Regions from separate parts of the Silvimonas soli genome, predicted to be linked through region 1. Evidence: predicted binding sites of a transcription regulator. Region 1 holds the regulator's gene; each other region holds the start of a gene.
What was found. The regulator sigma-54, encoded in region 1, starts transcription at its own class of promoters, with help from an activator protein. The targets are predictions, from matches to a motif close to CTGGCACGCTTCATGCTT.

Region 1 (4,212 bases):
TCGAGCGACTGGACGCCGACAAAGTCAGCCATTACGAAGAAAACGACAGCGCCTGGTTCGACAATCCGCACCTTGTGTCTACTGCACCGGGCAAACCGCGGGTCGACCTCGTTACCACGCGCGCGCAATCGATCAACAAAGGCGAAAAATTGTGGATGCCCGAACCCACCACGATGACGCGCCAGCCAGATGCACAGCACGCGCAAATGGTCATTCACGGTCGGGAAATCTGGTATCAACCCAAACCCGGTGACGCCTGGTCGGAAGCCCCGGTCGATGCCGACATGGGTGCCTACCACGCCAAGGGTGTTGGCTTTCAAGCCGACCTTGCTGGCCAGACCCTTTTAGTTAAATCCAGAGTGAGCACCACTTATGTCCCTGCGCAACGCAGCAGTAAATAGCGTCCTGACAATCAGCCTGGCGCTGGGGGCAACTGCCGCCCTGGCCTCAACGGCTGATCGTGAAAAGCCGATGAAAATTGAAGCTGATTCGGCCACTTACGACCAGAAAGCCAATACCGGTGTGTACACCGGCAACGTGGTTGTCACGCAAGGCACCATGACGCTGCGCTCGGACAAGCTGGTGATCCATCAAGACGCGGATGGCATGCAATATTCGCAAGGCGATGGCAAACCAGTGAAATTTCGCCAGCAGGCAGATGATGGTGAATGGGTTGATGCTGAGTCACTGCATTACGATTACAACCAGAAAACCGGCATGCTGGTGCTGACCAACAGTGCCTGGGTGCGCAAGAACCAGAACGAAGTGTTTGGGGACATCATCACTTACAACCTGAACAACGACCAGTACACCGCCAACAGCACCAAGTCCGGCGCCGGTCGCGTCAATGTGACGATCGTTCCGAAGAAAAAAGACGCCAGTGCCGCTGCCACCACCAAACCGGCGGCAACCAAGGCCAGTGCAGTCACCGCAAGCGGGGCCCAATGAAGCCCTCCCGATCACTCGATAACAACGGCCCGGCCACTCAACCCATGACTGCATCCCTGAACGCTTCCGGTTTGATGAAACGCTACGGCAAACGCACCGTGGTACGTGACGTAGCCATTCGAGTGGATGCGGGAGAGGTCGTCGGTTTGCTTGGCCCTAACGGCGCGGGCAAAACCACCAGCTTTTATATGATTGTCGGGATGGTCGCTGCCGATGGTGGCGAAATCACCCTGAATGGCCAGGACATCAGTCGCCTGCCGATGCACCAGCGCTCAGAACTGGGCTTGGGTTATCTGCCGCAGGAAGCTTCGATTTTTCGCAAGATGACGGTCGCCCAGAACATTCTGGCTGTGCTGGAACTGCGCGAGAAAAACGCCACCCGCCGCGCCGAAAGACTGGACGAATTGCTGCATGAATTGCACATTGCCCATCTGCGTGACAGCGGCGCCATGAGTTTGTCTGGCGGCGAGCGGCGACGTGCCGAAATCGCCCGCGCACTGGCTGCTGATCCGCGCTTTATTTTGCTGGACGAACCCTTTGCCGGAGTCGATCCGATTGCGGTGATGGACATCCAGCGCATCATTGCTTATCTGCGCGACCGTGGTATCGGCGTGCTGATTACCGACCATAACGTGCGCGAAACGCTGGGGATTTGTGATCGGGCGTACATTATCTCTGAAGGCTCCGTGATGGCATCCGGGCATCCAGCCGAAATCATTGCCAACGAACAAGTGCGCAAGGTTTACCTGGGCGAACATTTCCGCATGTAACCGCGCCATGCCTAAAGCGCCGATCAACCGCCACCCTCTTTGTCTGGATATAAACGCAGCATGAAGCAATCCCTTCAACTGCGTCTTTCGCAGCAACTGAACCTCACCCCGCAGCTGCAGCAGTCAATCAAGCTGTTGCAGCTGTCCACACTCGATTTTCAGACGGAAATCGAGCGTTACCTGCTGGAAAATCCGCTGCTGGAACAAGATGGTGGCGGCAGTAACCCTTCCGACAGTCCCGAACCTGTTTCCGGCGAGAGCGACAGCACCCCGCAAGAACCGGCCTACGATGGCAGCGGCGACGACATGAACTGGGGTAGCGGCACCGGCAATGCGCGCAACGGTGACGATGATGACGACTTCGATCCGGCCACCCAGGTCGCCAAAGAGCTGACGCTGCGCGAGCATCTGCTGGATCAAGCGGGGGTGCTGCGTTTGCCCGAGCGCGACCATGCTGCCCTGGCTTTCATGATCGACGCAGTGGACGATGAGGGATTTTTACCAATGTCCCTCGAAGAATTACTGGAACAAATCCCGCCGGAGATCGTCACACATCTGGAGCTTGAAATTGATGACCTGGCCGTAGCACTGGCCAGACTCAAGCAGTTTGATCCCGTTGGGGTGGGTGCCCGCAATACTGCGGAGGCTTTGGGCCTGCAGTTGCGCCTGGTTGCACCTTCTCCCGCTTGCGAGCTGGCACGACAGATCGTCGGACAACATCTCGATTTATTGGCCGGGCGTGACTACACTAAGCTCAAAAGGTTACTGAAATGTGACGACGCGGCACTGAAAGCCGCGCAAAGTGTGATCACCAGTCTGAATCCGCGCCCGGCAGCACAATGGGCGGCATTGACACCACGTTACGTTGTACCTGACGTACTGGTGCAAAAGATCAAGGGGCAATGGCAGGTGAGACTCAATCCAGCCGCGATGCCGCGGTTGCGCATCAATCAAGTCTATGCAGATATCCTGCAACGTAGCGAAGGCGGTGTGCTGGCGCGCGAGTTGCAAGAAGCCAAATGGCTGGTGAAAAGCGTGCAACAACGCTTTGAAACCATTCTGCGGGTCGCTCAGGCCATCGTTGAACGCCAGCGTGCGTTTTTCGAACATGGTGAAGTCGCCATGCGCCCGCTCGTCCTGCGCGATATCGCCATGGAACTGGATCTGCATGAATCCACCGTGTCCCGCGTTACTACCCAGAAATACATGACCAGCCCACGTGGCTTGCTGGAGTTCAAATACTTCTTCGGCAGTCACGTTGACACCGAAGCCGGTGGCGAATGTTCGGCCACCGCCATCAAAGCGCTCATCAAACAGATGATCCAGAACGAAGACAAAACCCGGCCGCTCTCAGATAGCGCCATTGCCGAAGCTTTATCCGGGCAAGGGATCGTGGTTGCGCGGCGAACCGTTGCCAAGTACAGGGAGGGCATGAACGTTCCACCCGTCAATCTGCGCAAAAACCTGTAGCCCTTATCGGTGCAGTGTCTTAATGGCTTACCAGAAGGAGAATGCCATGAACCTCAACATCAGCGGACATCACGTTGAAGTGACCCCGGCCTTACGGGAATACGTTACCAGCAAGCTCGACCGGATAACGCGACACTTCGACCAGGTTGTAGACGTCAGCACGATTCTGTCTGTAGAAAAATTGCAGCAGAAAGCCGATGTCACAGTGCGGGTTCGCGGAAAAGACATCCACGTTGAGGCATCAGACAAGGATATGTATGCGGCCATTGATTTACTGGTCGACAAACTTGATCGGCAGATTGTGAAACACAAAGAATGCTTGATGGATCATCGCGGCGAAGCGATCAAACATCAGCAAACCGTCGAAGAGGAATGACTTTCCGGCATTAACCAGTCCTTTGATACAACAAACGGGAGCCAATAATACTGGTTCCCGTTTTTGTTTATGCATTCTGGGCGGTACAATAGTATTGGTTGTGCAGTGCAATGGCACGTTAATGGGGCAAGATTGCACTGTCCTGGCTAATAAATTGCGCAATACTTATCAAATAGCACCGTAAATGCGGTGTGGTTCGCAGTTCCAGTGAGCACTATCCAGACCGGTGAATAGAGCAAAAGCAGCCATCGGAATTCGTCACAGGTGGGGCGCGCAGGATACGCCCGCCGCTTTGGTCAGTGAGTCGGCAACACGATGAGTCTGATATCCAGAATTCTGCCCGCCAATAATGTGTTTCTAGATTTGGACGTGGGCAGCAAGAAACGTGTTTTCGAACAGGTGGGGATACTGTTCGAGAATAGTCACGCCATTGCGCGCAGCGTTATTTTCGATAGCCTGTTTGCCCGCGAAAAACTCGGCTCAACCGGCTTGGGCCAAGGTGTGGCAATTCCACACGGCCGCATCAAAGGTCTGAAAGAAGCCAGCGGCGCGTTTATCCGGCTAAAAAGCCCGGTGCCTTTTGATGCGCCGGATGGCAAGCCCGTGAGCCTGGTCTTTGTGTTGCTGGTTCCCGCTGCTGCCACCGAC
Region 2 (4,212 bases), 670 kb from region 1:
CTGACGATGGCGAGGCCCGTTTTGTGTTCGCCCACTACCGTGCCACCACCGCAGGTGTGCGCAAAGGGGTGGAGCAAGTACACCGTCTGGCAGAGCTGACTGGATTGCCGTTTGCCCAAAGTGACCCTGAGGCCTGATAATGGCGGCCGCGAAGCAAGCCAGACAGCCGCTGCCCGTTATTAATACACGGGGGGAGGAAAGTCCGGGCTCCGCAGGGCAGGATGCCGGCTAACGGCCGGGCGCCGTGAGGCGACGGAAAGTGCAACAGAGAGTAGACCGCCGATGGCAGGACTTTGTCCACATTTGCATGATGCGGCTTTGGTCGTGTCTACAAATGGCACAGGCAAGGGTGAAACGGTGCGGTAAGAGCGCACCAGCGTCCCGGGCAACCGGGCGGCTCGGTAAACCCCATCCGGAGCAAGACCAAGCAGCAGGCGTTGAGGTGGCCCGCCGAGCCTGCGGGTAGGTTGCAAGAGCCCACTAGTAATGGTGGGCGTAGAGGAATGGCTGTCAGGATGCGCGAGCATCTGTACAAAACCCGGCTTATCGGCTGGCTTCGCCCCTCACATTTTGCTATTTCAGCATGCATGAAAGCCACCGAGTTGATCGGTGGTTTTTTTGTTTTTAAGCGTGATGGCTGGTTTTATTGGCCAATGTTGGGAGTCCGGATGAAGGCCACTTCCTGGCATAACCGTTAACGGGAATGCAGGCGATATTGGCGTGAGGCAAATGCTGATGGCTCGTTGGCGCATTGCTTCCCCGGATTCTCACTTCGTTTCACCCAGGCTACGGGATTGTTGGTGAACAGTCCCGTTTGGGGGGCCTTGTACTGGATTCCCACCTGTACGGGATTGACGACGTAATGGTTCTTGTTGGTTCTTGTCGTTGATATGACCAGGTGGAATGCGGCCGCTCTACAAAGTCCAATATCGCCACTCAATCGGGAGTTGGTGTGCCGCCAGGAAGAAAAGGCTCTTAAAGCCAGTCCCCCAAATAAAAAAGCCCGGCATAAACCGGGCTTTTTTTTGTTGAACCAGCAATCTGCAGATTCAACGCCGCTCAAATACCGTCTTGCGGATTGGCGCCATGCAGGCGCTGCTCCAGATCCAGTACCCGCGCTTCCAGTTCCGCCAGCTTCTCACGGCTGCGCGCCAGCACTTCTTGCTGGATTTCGAATTCTTCACGTGTCACCAGATCCAGCTTGGTGAAGGCCGAGCTCATCATTGCACGTACGTTTTTTTCCACATCCCGCGCCGGGCTGTTGGCGATGGCGTCGGAGATCTTGCTGGAAATTTCGTCGAACAGTTTTTCCTTGATCATGCCGCTTCTCCTGAATGGTTTGCACCTTATCAGTTTAGCAGAGCAGCGCAGAATGCCTACCGCAGGCTGAAATGCTTACGTGAATATTTCTTCAGGCAATGCGCACTTGCATGGTGCATATTGAATTTTCAACTTGGTTCACGCGCGCAAATTCGGTGCGGTTTACCAGAAATATTTCTGATGGTGCCGTTTATCCGTTGTAAACATTGGGAAAATTTACGCTGGCACGGTTTCTGCTCATAGGGAAACGTCGTTACCGGGACACATGAGGAGCACACCCATGAAATTTGTTACCGCCATCATCAAGCCATTCAAGCTGGATGAGGTTCGTGAAGCCTTGTCGGCAATTGGTGTAGCCGGCTTGACCGTAACTGAAGTGAAGGGATTCGGTCGGCAAAAGGGCCATACCGAACTGTATCGTGGTGCGGAATACGTTGTTGATTTTCTGCCCAAGGTAAAGCTGGAAGTCGCCATTGCCGACGACCTGCTGGACCAGACGCTGGAAGCGATCGAAAAAGCCGCAAACACCGGCAAGATCGGCGACGGCAAGATTTTTGTTTTCGCGCTTGAGCATGTTGTTCGTATTCGTACCGGTGAAACCGGCGAATCTGCAATCTAATAAAATTGGGAAGGAGATGACCCGATGAAAAAAGTCTTTGCGATGTTCGCATTGCTGGGCGCGATGTGTATGGCGGCCCCGAGCTTTGCTGACGATGCCTCCGTGGCTGCAGTGGCATCAGATGCCGCGGCCGTAGTGGCTTCGGATGCGTCGGCAGTTGTTGCCGCCGTAGCTTCGGCGGTAACGACTGACGCTTCAGCCGCTGGCGCCGCTTCGGCCCCCGCCGCTGCCCCGGCTCCTACAGCACCGTTCTCGGTAGATTCGTCCAAGATCAGCAGCGGTGATACCGCGTGGATGTTGACCTCTACCGCACTGGTGCTGTTCATGACCATTCCTGGTCTGGCACTGTTCTACGCCGGTATGGTTCGCAAAAAGAACGTGCTGGCCACTGTGATGCAAAGCTTTGCCATCACTTGTGTCGTCACCATTTTGTGGGTGGTTATCGGTTACTCGCTGGCCTTCACTCCTGGCAACAGCTTTATTGGTGGCTTCTCGCGAGTCATGTTGTCTGGCATGAACTACATCAAGGGTGCCAACGCAACCACGCTGACCGTGAGCCATCTGGCTTCTTCGATCCCGGAATCGGTGTACATGGTCTATCAAATGACCTTCGCCATCATTACTCCGGCACTGATCACCGGCGCGTTTGCTGACCGCATGAAGTTCTCGGCCATGCTGGTGTTCATGGCTCTGTGGTCCATCATTGTTTACGCCCCGATCGCTCACATGGTGTGGGAACCAACAGGCTGGCTGGCAACTGCAGGCGTCCTGGACTTCGCTGGCGGTACTGTTGTGCACATCAACGCCGGTGTTGCCGGTCTGGTTTGCGCCCTGGTTCTGGGCAAGCGTGTTGGTTATGGCAAAGAAGCCATGGCTCCGCACAACCTGGTGCTGTCGCTGATCGGTGCTTCGATGTTGTGGGTGGGCTGGTTCGGCTTCAACGCCGGCTCCGCAGTCGCTGCTGATGGTCGTGCCGGCTTTGCCATGATGACCACACAAGTTGCTACCGCCATGGCCGCACTGGGCTGGATGTTTGCCGAGTGGGTTGCCAAGGGCAAGCCTTCCGTCCTGGGCATCATCTCTGGTGCAGTGGCTGGTCTGGTTGCGATTACCCCGGCATCCGGCTTCGTCGGTGTGGGTGGCGCGCTGATCATCGGCCTGCTGGCTGGTGTGGTTTGCTTCTGGTCCGCTTCGTGGCTCAAGCACAAGCTCGGTTACGACGACTCCCTGGATGCCTTCGGCGTGCACGGTGTTGGCGGTATCCTGGGTGCGATCCTGACCGGTGTATTCGCTGTGAAAGATATCGGTGGTGCTGATGGCAGCGTGATCCTGCAGGTCAAGGGCGTGTTGTGCACCCTGATCTACAGCGGCGTGCTGACCTTCATCCTGCTGAAGATTATTGATGTTGTGATCGGCCTGCGCGTGACTGAAGAAGAAGAACGCGAAGGTCTGGATGTGTCCCTGCACGGCGAACGTGTGGAATAAGTAAAACTATAAAACAGAACACATCCTGTTTGATCGTAAAGAGCAGAGTCGTACCTTCAACCCGCCGCAAGGCGGGTTTTTTTTGTCTGGTGTTTGCGGAGCGCCGGGCGGGACATGCGCAACGTCAACGCCAGTCAGTAACGTTGCGTTATGCTGCTGACTGATCCGGAAAGCCGGGCTCCGCTCGAATCGGCTTGATGCCAAGAGGCAGCATGATCGGCGGCGCGAAGGATTAAACCTCATCAACATGGAGCCGTTGCCGCATGATCGATACCCACACCGCCCGCGCGTTTTTGTTGAACAAATACCAGGGAGCCTGGAGTGCGTTTTACTACGCTGGCACTGCCGGCATCGTGCAGTCGTTCGACCATTTGCGCGAAGAGTGCGCCAAGGTCACCGCGCCCGGGCTGGCCGAGTGGATCGAATATCAGGCGCAAAACGCGCCCCAGCGCAAAACGTTTTTCGGGGGCACGTACTGGTTGCTGCCCTGGTCCAGTGAAAAACGGGATTGAACCGCTTCACTTTCCGTTAAACATGCCCAGTTGTAATGGCTTGGCGCTGACAAAAAAACCGGGCGTGAAGCCCGGTTTTTGCTGAACGTATATCTCGATCGCCAGATTTAGCCCTGTAGTTGCCGAGCCGCTTCAACCGCAATGGCAACCGCATCCACTTCGGTCTTTTTCATGGTCTCAGCGTTGGGCGTTTCCTGTTGGGTGCGGTTCACGATGACCCCGGCGATCATCCCGGCGCGCAGGCCCAGCGCGGCACACATGGTTAGCAGTGTGGCG
Region 3 (4,212 bases), 1.1 Mb from region 1:
CCCTTGATCAACTGACCGGATGCCGGGTCGACCGCCCAGCCAGTCAGGTGCTCGCCATCGTTAACGATGTAGCCCTGGTTATCCAGCTGGAACTGGCCGTTACGGGCATAAGCCACGGTGCCGGCATCGTTGACCATGCGGTAAAACCCGTTGCCGGTAATGGCCACATCCATCGGGTTGCTGGTGGTTTCCACGTTGCCCTGACCGAACTGCTGGGCCACGCTCATCACCCGCGTACCGATCCCCGCCACATTGGAGGACGAAGCAAAGGTAGACGCGTAAATATCCGCGAACTCTGCGCGCGAATCCTTGAAGCCCACGGTATTGGCATTGGCAATGTTGTTACCAATGACATCCAGGTTCTTGGACGCTGCGTTCAGACCGCTCAAACCTTGTTGAAAACCCATGCTTTCTCCCCCGGCAATCCTTGCCGCCCTTGCGGCAATTCATGCCTGCCCTGTCGGGCACGTTATCGGACTTATCTGATTAATTCGTTTGTGACTGCAAGTAACACGGCTAAAGCGGCTTAGCTGATCTGTTTGACATCACTCAGATTGACTGTTGAGCCATTGCCCAACTGCACTTGCACGCCGCTACTACCCAGAATCACGCTGGTAGCGGTTTGCCAGCCATCTACCGTGAGGGTGGATTGCGCACCGGAAGAACTCATGCCAGAAGCCACAATCGCGTAGTTACCCGCTGGCGCCTTGGTGCCATCGGACAGCGTGCCATCCCAGTTGATTGCGTTCATCTGCCCGGCAGTTGGCGTATTGGTCATTTGATCAACCACCTGGCCAGTGGTTAGCGACACCACTGAAACCTGCATCTGCGAAGTACCAGCCGGCACGTCAATCTGTGCTTGCAGCGGCGTGGTGCCGTCAAACGCAAAGCTCTTGGTCGGTGCCATGACTTGCTTGCCAATCAGCGCAGCGGACTGCAAGGCCTGGCTGGAGCTGAACAGCGACGACATCGACGACATGGTCTGATTAAGCTGCTGCACGCCACTCACAGTGCTGATCTGCGCCAGTTGCGAGGTCATTTGTGAGTTATCCATTGGATTGGTTGGATCCTGATTCTGCAATTGCGCTACTAGCAACTGCATGAACTGATCCTGCAAACCAGCGGCCGAACCCGAGGCAGTACCACTGGCGCTGCTGGTGCTGGATGTACCGCTAAGCGCAGCGTTGAGTTTGCTGAAATCAAACCCGCTACCTACTGTTGTTGCCATCTGGCTACTCCCTCAATCCGCTATTCAATCAGGCCGTGGCGAGCTGCAAGGTACGCTGCAGCAGGGTTTTGGCGGTATTCATTACATCGGCGTTGGTCTGATAAGAACGCGACGCCGACAACATATTGGTCATTTCTTCAACCACATTCACGTTAGGCATGGCTACGTAACCATTGGCATCGGCCACCGGGTTGTGTGGGTCATACATCAAACGCGGTGGTGTCTGGTCTTCAACCACCTGAGCAACTTTCACGCCCACGCCACCAGCTGGTCCGATCGGGGTAGCCTGAAACACCACTTGCTTGGCGCGGTACGGCTGGCCGTTGGAACTGGTGGCCGACTCGGCATTCGCCAGATTGCTGGCCACCGTATTCAAGCGCATCGACTGCGCCTGCATGGCCGAAGCCGAGATATCAAACGTGCTGAACAAAGACATGATCTAGTTGCTCCGCGGTCAGGACGATGCGGACGTCAGCGCAGTGCGCATCGTGCTCATCCGGTTCTGCATAAAAGTGATCGAAGCCTCGTAGCGCAGCGTGTTATCCGCAAAATCGCGCATCTCGGTATTCATATCCACGGTGTTGCCATCAATCGAGGGTTGGACCTCGCTGCGGTACTGCAGTTGCGGGGCAAACAAGTCTGTAGTGCCCTGCGGTTGCAGATGGCGCGCATCGGTTGCGGCCAAAGTACCGGCGTTCACCTGGGAAGCACTCAGCGCCGACTTGAACGCGGTCGAAAAATCGAAATCGCGAGCCTTGTATTGCGGCGTATCGCCGTTGGCAATATTCGACGACAACACTTCCTGACGGTAACCGCGCAACTTCATGGCGGTTTCCTGTGTTTGGAAATAGCTATCCAGCGAACTCATCATGGCCAAAGGCTTCCAGGTGTGTGACTGGACTCACAGAAGCAGGAAGTATGCCAGAACACAAACCATTGATTTATAACGACTTAATTTTTATGCATATGGGATGCCCGGCAAGTTTTGCCGGTCTGCCAAGAGCGTGAGCGGCAGTGCAATGCCCGGCCCGCTTAAAACGCGTCGTTTATCAGCGACAGGCCAGAAAGCCGGTTTCACTGGCGTCAGCCCGATTACCGCGCACGGCATGACGCCTGACGGCGACAGGCGGTAGCAACATTTTCGTAATTCGCATCAACAAAAAACAACATCTATTTGTTTATAAAAGATATTTTCATTGTGGCACGGCAATTGCACTAGAAGGGGTAGACGTGGAAATACCGATATTTCGCGCACCCTCTGACGTAATTCCAAGGAGTACCCATGTTCTCGTCGAAGCAACAATCGCCCATCCTCAATAAAAACCAGAGCAGCCTGACCAATCGCAGCGCGCACGCCGATGCGGGCAGCAGCCAACCCTATCCACCCGCCGGTGACAATCTGCGCCCTGACGGCGTACCCGCCAGCGTTCAGGCAACCAAAGCAGTGGTACCGGTAGCACCCGCCGCCACTGCAGATACCGGCGGCAACCGGCTGATCGTCGGCCCGGATGTAAAACTGCGCGGAGCCGAGATTCTGGATTGCGACACGCTGGTAGTTGAAGGCCGCGTAGAAGCCACCATGGATAGCCGCGTTATCCGCATCGCCGAAGGTGGCTCGTTCTCGGGCAAGGTGAGCATTGATGTGGCCGAAGTCCACGGCACCTTTGAAGGTGAACTGACCGCACGCGAGCAGTTGATCATCCACGCTACTGGCCGTGTCAAAGGCACCATCCGTTATGGCAAGCTGCTGATTGAATCAGGCGGGATGATTTCGGGTGAGATTGAATCGCTGGCAGATGCACGCAAATTTGCTGGTGAAGACAAGTCGTCCAACGTCACTCGGCTGAGTGCTGCGGGCTAAGTCGGGATCTTTCCTGCCATGCAAAACGGGCGCTTTATGCGCCCGTTTTGTTTTTCGCCCTTCCAGCGGTGTATTCATCGGCCCCACTTGGCCAGCCGCACTTCGCCAGCCGCACTTCGCCAGCCGCACTAAAAATGGCGGTGAAACCACGCCTTGGTTTTGCGGATGGTTTTATCCACCGGGTGGTGATCGTGATGATGGTGCGCCGTGGTTTCCGCAGCGGCCAGCGGTGCGGCCATCAGCAAAGGAATCAACACCATCAGCGCTAGCGAACATTTCAGAAAGTGGGTCATGGGTAAACAGGTCAATGGATATCGAACGTATATCAACGCATGCAAGCGTAATGGCGCTCAGTTCAGCAAGCCCGCCGCCACATTGATCGACAAACCCAGCACACTCAGATTGAAAACAAACGCCAATACCGATTGCGCCAGCACGACACGCCGGGTTGCGCTGTCCCCCACCGCAACATCCGCGGTCTGGCAAGCCACCGCGATGGTGAACGAGAAGTACAGAAAATCCCAATACGCGGGTTCGGCGGGGTTATCCGGAAACAGCACCGGCTTCTTGTCATGCGTGGCGCAGATATAAAACTGATGCGCGTAGTGAATGGCAAACGAAGTGGGCAGCATCAACCACGCCCCCACCAGCGTAATGGCCGTAAAACCAATTCGGGTGAATTGGTGGATGCCCGACGCACTTTTGACGCTGGCCAATTCAATCAGAATGGTGACAAGACTCACCACGCAAGCCAATGCCACGGCGGCCAGCACAATTTCGGCGTTTTCATCCTGCGCCTGGGCAATCTGGCGAATCCTTGCAGGCTCCGCCCTGATCATCATCGCCCACACCGTGGCCAGGTAAACCCAGACGGTAACGTTCCAGGCGGCCAGTGCCCGCGTCAACCCGGTTACTGCGCCGGGCCATAGCAGATAAAACAGCACGCCCAGCGCAATGGCGATCATCAGCCGCGGGCGGGCCTTCATCAAACCACCGACACGGCTCATGGTATTTTCCGCAGGCTCAGCCCGGAACGTGAAGTTGGCATGCAGGTTTAGTCTTCGGAGACGTCGTAAAACACGCCATCGTCTTTATCGAAAGATGCGCCAATCGGGGCGTCCAG
Region 4 (4,212 bases), 1.2 Mb from region 1:
ATCGGCTTTGATCAGTTCGCTGAACGCGTTCATTTCATCGGCGTGGGAGAGTGCGTTATCCACCACCAGTAGCCCACCCGGGCGTAAAACCCGACTTAGGTGCGGCCACCACGCCACATACTGGCTGCGTTCAGAATCCAGAAACAAGAGATCGTAGGTGGCCGGGTGGGCGTCGGCCAGAAAGCGTCCGGCGTCGTCATGTACCAGATTGATTGATCCTTCCAGTCCGGCCCGGGCGAAGTTCTCTGCCGCCATGGCCACTTTATGCTCCGCATGTTCCACGGTAGTGACTACGCCGCCAGTTTCGCCGCAAGCTTCAGCGAGCCACAGCGTTGAATAGCCATTGGAGGTGCCAATCTCCAGCACTCTGCGCGCTTGCATAGCCAGTACCAGCACGGCCAGAAACTCGCCGGTATCGCGTGTGATATTGAGCATGCGTTTGGGGCGCTCGCTCTGGTCGTTATCGTTGGCCTGGCCAAATTGTTCGAGTTCTGTTTTCAGATTTTGCAAAGCGATATTCATGGCGGTGGCTCCCGGCTTTGGCGCGCATTGAATAGCTAGTGAATATCAAAATGTCATAGGACTCAAGAGGATGGCTGATATCTTGAGCGCAAAAAATGAAAAACCCGCCCAGGCAAAGCCTTGAGCGGGTTGGGTAGCCTGCTTGCGCCTGTCCAGAGACAGACATCAAGCTGATTACAGGCTGTAGTACATGTCGAATTCGACCGGGTGAGTCCACATACGGATCTTGTTCACATCGTTCTGCTTGAGTTCGATGTAGGAGTCGATCCATTCGTCTGTGAACACGCCGCCACGGGTCAGGAACTCGCGATCCTTGTCCAGTGCGTCCAGTGCTTCGTCCAGCGATGCACACACAGTCGGGATCAACTTGTCTTCTTCTGGCGGCAGATCGTACAGGTTCTTGTCTGCAGGATCGCCAGGATGGATCTTGTTCTGGATACCATCCAGACCAGCCATCATCAGTGCAGCAAAACACAGATACGGGTTGGCCAACGGATCCGGGAAGCGAGTCTCGATACGACGGCCCTTGTCGGACGCAACGTGCGGGATACGGATCGAAGCGGAACGGTTCTTGGCGGAGTAAGCCAGTTTCACCGGTGCTTCATAATGCGGAACCAGACGCTTGTACGAGTTGGTACCCGGGTTGGTGATGGCGTTCAGTGCACGAGCGTGCTTGATGATACCGCCGATGTAGAACAGGGCAGTTTCAGACAGGCCAGCGTAGCCGTTACCTGCGAACAGGTTCTTGCCATCTTTCCAGATCGACTGGTGCACGTGCATGCCCGAACCGTTGTCGCCAACGATAGGTTTTGGCATGAAAGTAGCGGTCTTTCCGTACTGGTGAGCGACGTTATGCACCACGTACTTCAGAACTTGAGTCCAGTCAGCGCGTTGGGTCAGGGTGCTGAACTTGGTGCCGATTTCGTTCTGGCCAGCGTTTGCCACTTCGTGGTGGAACACTTCAACCGGGATGCCCAGTTCTTCAAGTACCAGCACCATGGAGGCGCGGATGTCTTGATGGCTGTCGACCGGAGGAACCGGGAAGTAACCGCCTTTCAGGCGTGGGCGGTGGCCCATGTTGCCGCCTTCAAATTCCAGGCCAGTAGCCCAGGCGCCTTCTTCCGAACCGATCTTGACGAACGAACCGGACAGATCTGCGTTCCAGCGAACGTTATCAAAAATGAAGAATTCTGGTTCTGGACCGAAGTAAGCTGTGTCACCAATACCCGATGCCTTCAGGTAGGCTTCAGCGCGCTTGGCCAGCGAACGTGGGTCGCGGTCATAGCCCTTGCCGGTAGCTGGCTCGATCACGTCACATGTCATGAACACGGTCGGTTCGTCGTAGAACGGATCAATGTTGGCAGTGGCCGGATCAGCCATCAGCAGCATGTCCGAAGCCTGAATGCCCTTCCAGCCGGTGATGGACGAACCATCAAATGCGTGGCCGGTTTCGAACCATTCTTCGTCGACTACATGCGACGGCACGGTGACGTGCTGTTCTTTACCAATAGTGTCGGTGAAACGAAGGTCAACGAACTTGATGTCGTTTTCCTTGATCAGCTTGAGTACGTCGGCTACCGCCATCTGAGCTCTCCTTGGTGCAAGAGATAGTTTGAAGTGAGTGTTGTCTCGTCGCCGGCCATGCAAGGTTTGTTCGAGTAAGACCGGCTCGGGTCGGAACGCTATGAAGCAGAAAGTGTGCCAGGGTGTTAACCCCGCCGACAGCCATTGTGCCACAAGAAATCGGCTATTGCGGGTTTTACCTATGCAATCCGATTTGGTGCGCAATTCAACGAAAGGCACCGTTATGGTGCGTTTTGTTGCGGCAAATCTGTGCATGCCGTGCACCGTGTCACAATCACGCAGGCGCTGCGCAACAGGGCTAGAATGCAGAAAACGGCATGAAAAAATTGGGTGGCACGGCTGGCAAATGGCGCTGGCCCGGACCACTCCAGTTGACGTTTTGAAAACGAGATAGAGTCAACGCGAAGGAATCAGCCATGAGTACCGTTAGCACCATTCTGGAAAAAGCCCGCCAGAGAGCGGCCGAATCGGGTCTTGCTTATTCGGGCGCACTCACGCCGGATGAGGCATTTGCGCTGCTGCACGAGGTCCCAGGCACCAAAGTGGTGGATGTGCGCACCCATGCGGAATGGCAGTTTGTGGGCGTGGTGCCCGATGCCTTGCTGATTGAATGGAAACGCTATCCCGACATGGCTTTGAATCCGGAGTTTCTCACCCAGTTAAAAGCGCAGGTCGATCCGCAAAACGTGGTGTTGTTTATGTGCCGCTCTGGCGCGCGCTCGCATGATGCGGCGGTGCTGGCCGCCAAACACGGCTACAGCGAGGTCTACAACATCCTCGAAGGATTTGAGGGTGACAAGGACGAGCAACAACATCGCGGCAAGAGAAACGGCTGGAAAGGTCGCGGTTTGCCTTGGGTTCAAGGGTAACGGGCATCCCGATAACCCGGGATGTTAAAAGCGAGAGGGGTGAGGCGCTGGGGATGAACCCAAGGCGTCAAACCCTTCGCTTGCCGCACTGGACAGGACCGCGTCACCAGTCTTTCAAAATCACACTTCACCTTCTGATTTATTCTCCCCATACACCATGCGCTACGTCGTTATCGGCAACCCGATTGCCCACAGCAAATCCCCTCAAATCCACACCGCCTTCGCCGCCCAGTTTGCTCTGGCGCCGTTCAGTTATGAGCGACTGCTGGCACCGCTGGAAGACTTCGATGGCACCGTGCGCAGCTTTGTGGCGGCGGGCGGCGGAGGTTGTAACGTCACCGTGCCATTCAAGGAGGCCGCGTATGAACTGGCTTCCGAGTTGACCGAACGCGCCGCCGCCGCCGGTGCGGTCAATACGCTGGTGGTGCGCAAGGACGGTTCGTTGCTTGGCGATAACACCGATGGCGCCGGGTTGGTGGCGGACTTGCTGCGCCATCGCTCGCTAACCGGCTTGCGCATACTGGTGCTGGGAGCGGGCGGCGCGGCGCGCGGTGTGTTGTTGCCGCTGGCGACCGAACAACCGGCGTCAATCACGTTAGCCAACCGCACCGCGAGCAAGGCGCTGTTGTTGGTTGATGCGTTAAGCGCCAAAACCTCGGTGCCGCTGCAAGCCTGCGGTTTTGCCGAAATCGCTGGATCGTTTGATGTGGTGATCAACGCGACCTCGGCCAGTCTGGGCGGGGAGCGCATTCCATTGCCGCCTAACGTTTTTGCGGCCAACGCCCTGGCCTACGACATGATGTATGGCAAAGGTGAAACGCCGTTTCTGGCGCAAGCCCGCGAAGCTGGCGTGCCGCTGCGGGTAGATGGCTTGGGTATGCTGGTTGGGCAGGCGGCCGAAGCTTTTCGCTTGTGGACCGGGCATCAGCCGGATGTGGCGCCAGTGCTGGCTGAAATGCGCGCTGGCCTGGCGGCGTAATCAGAACGTCTGGGCAGATCATAAATGTGCGCAAAATCAGGGTTCGCGGTTGCCGCCTTGTAAGGAACGCGCCTAGAATCGCGGCACCTTATTGAGTCAGCCGTAACCCTCTGTGAAAAAACGTTCTTTTGGCTGGTGGTTTGGCCGCATTCTGCTGGCGCTGCTTTTGCTGTTTCTGGCGTGGAATCTGTGGATTTTCGCCCACGTCTGGTGGTGGAAAGACCATAACCCCAGCGACACCGCCTTTATGGAAGAAGG

Region 2: the regulator sigma-54 is predicted to act here: its motif matches at 1,542-1,559, upstream of glnK (P-II family nitrogen regulator).
Region 3: the regulator sigma-54 is predicted to act here: its motif matches at 2,136-2,153, upstream of flgB (flagellar basal body rod protein FlgB).
Region 4: the regulator sigma-54 is predicted to act here: its motif matches at 2,210-2,227, upstream of glnA (type I glutamate--ammonia ligase).

Annotation. Positions count from the first base shown of each region.
Region 1 covers NZ_CP106736.1:1,675,487-1,679,698, forward strand. The annotation lists gene lptC (LPS export ABC transporter periplasmic protein LptC) at 1-401, shown strand, start outside; gene lptA (lipopolysaccharide transport periplasmic protein LptA) at 373-948, shown strand; gene lptB (LPS export ABC transporter ATP-binding protein) at 993-1,718, shown strand; gene N7220_RS07685 (RNA polymerase factor sigma-54) at 1,779-3,188, shown strand; gene hpf (ribosome hibernation-promoting factor, HPF/YfiA family) at 3,235-3,564, shown strand; gene ptsN (PTS IIA-like nitrogen regulatory protein PtsN) at 3,880-4,212, shown strand, end outside.
Region 2 covers NZ_CP106736.1:2,345,454-2,349,665, forward strand. The annotation lists gene N7220_RS10815 (hypothetical protein) at 1-137, shown strand, start outside; RNA gene rnpB (RNase P RNA component class A) at 151-562, shown strand; gene N7220_RS10825 (accessory factor UbiK family protein) at 1,060-1,320, opposite strand; gene glnK (P-II family nitrogen regulator) at 1,601-1,939, shown strand; gene N7220_RS10835 (ammonium transporter) at 1,964-3,424, shown strand; gene N7220_RS10840 (hypothetical protein) at 3,688-3,936, shown strand; gene udp (uridine phosphorylase) at 4,044-4,212, opposite strand, start outside.
Region 3 covers NZ_CP106736.1:545,746-549,957, forward strand. The annotation lists gene flgE (flagellar hook protein FlgE) at 1-407, opposite strand, end outside; gene N7220_RS02465 (flagellar hook assembly protein FlgD) at 527-1,228, opposite strand; gene flgC (flagellar basal body rod protein FlgC) at 1,257-1,664, opposite strand; gene flgB (flagellar basal body rod protein FlgB) at 1,683-2,099, opposite strand; gene N7220_RS02480 (bactofilin family protein) at 2,511-3,089, shown strand; gene N7220_RS02485 (hypothetical protein) at 3,218-3,382, opposite strand; gene N7220_RS02490 (DUF1345 domain-containing protein) at 3,440-4,096, opposite strand; gene N7220_RS02495 (DUF2185 domain-containing protein) at 4,144-4,212, opposite strand, start outside.
Region 4 covers NZ_CP106736.1:2,877,676-2,881,887, forward strand. The annotation lists gene N7220_RS13175 (O-methyltransferase) at 1-522, opposite strand, end outside; gene glnA (type I glutamate--ammonia ligase) at 697-2,106, opposite strand; gene N7220_RS13185 (rhodanese-like domain-containing protein) at 2,523-2,975, shown strand; gene aroE (shikimate dehydrogenase) at 3,133-3,954, shown strand; gene mtgA (monofunctional biosynthetic peptidoglycan transglycosylase) at 4,067-4,212, shown strand, end outside.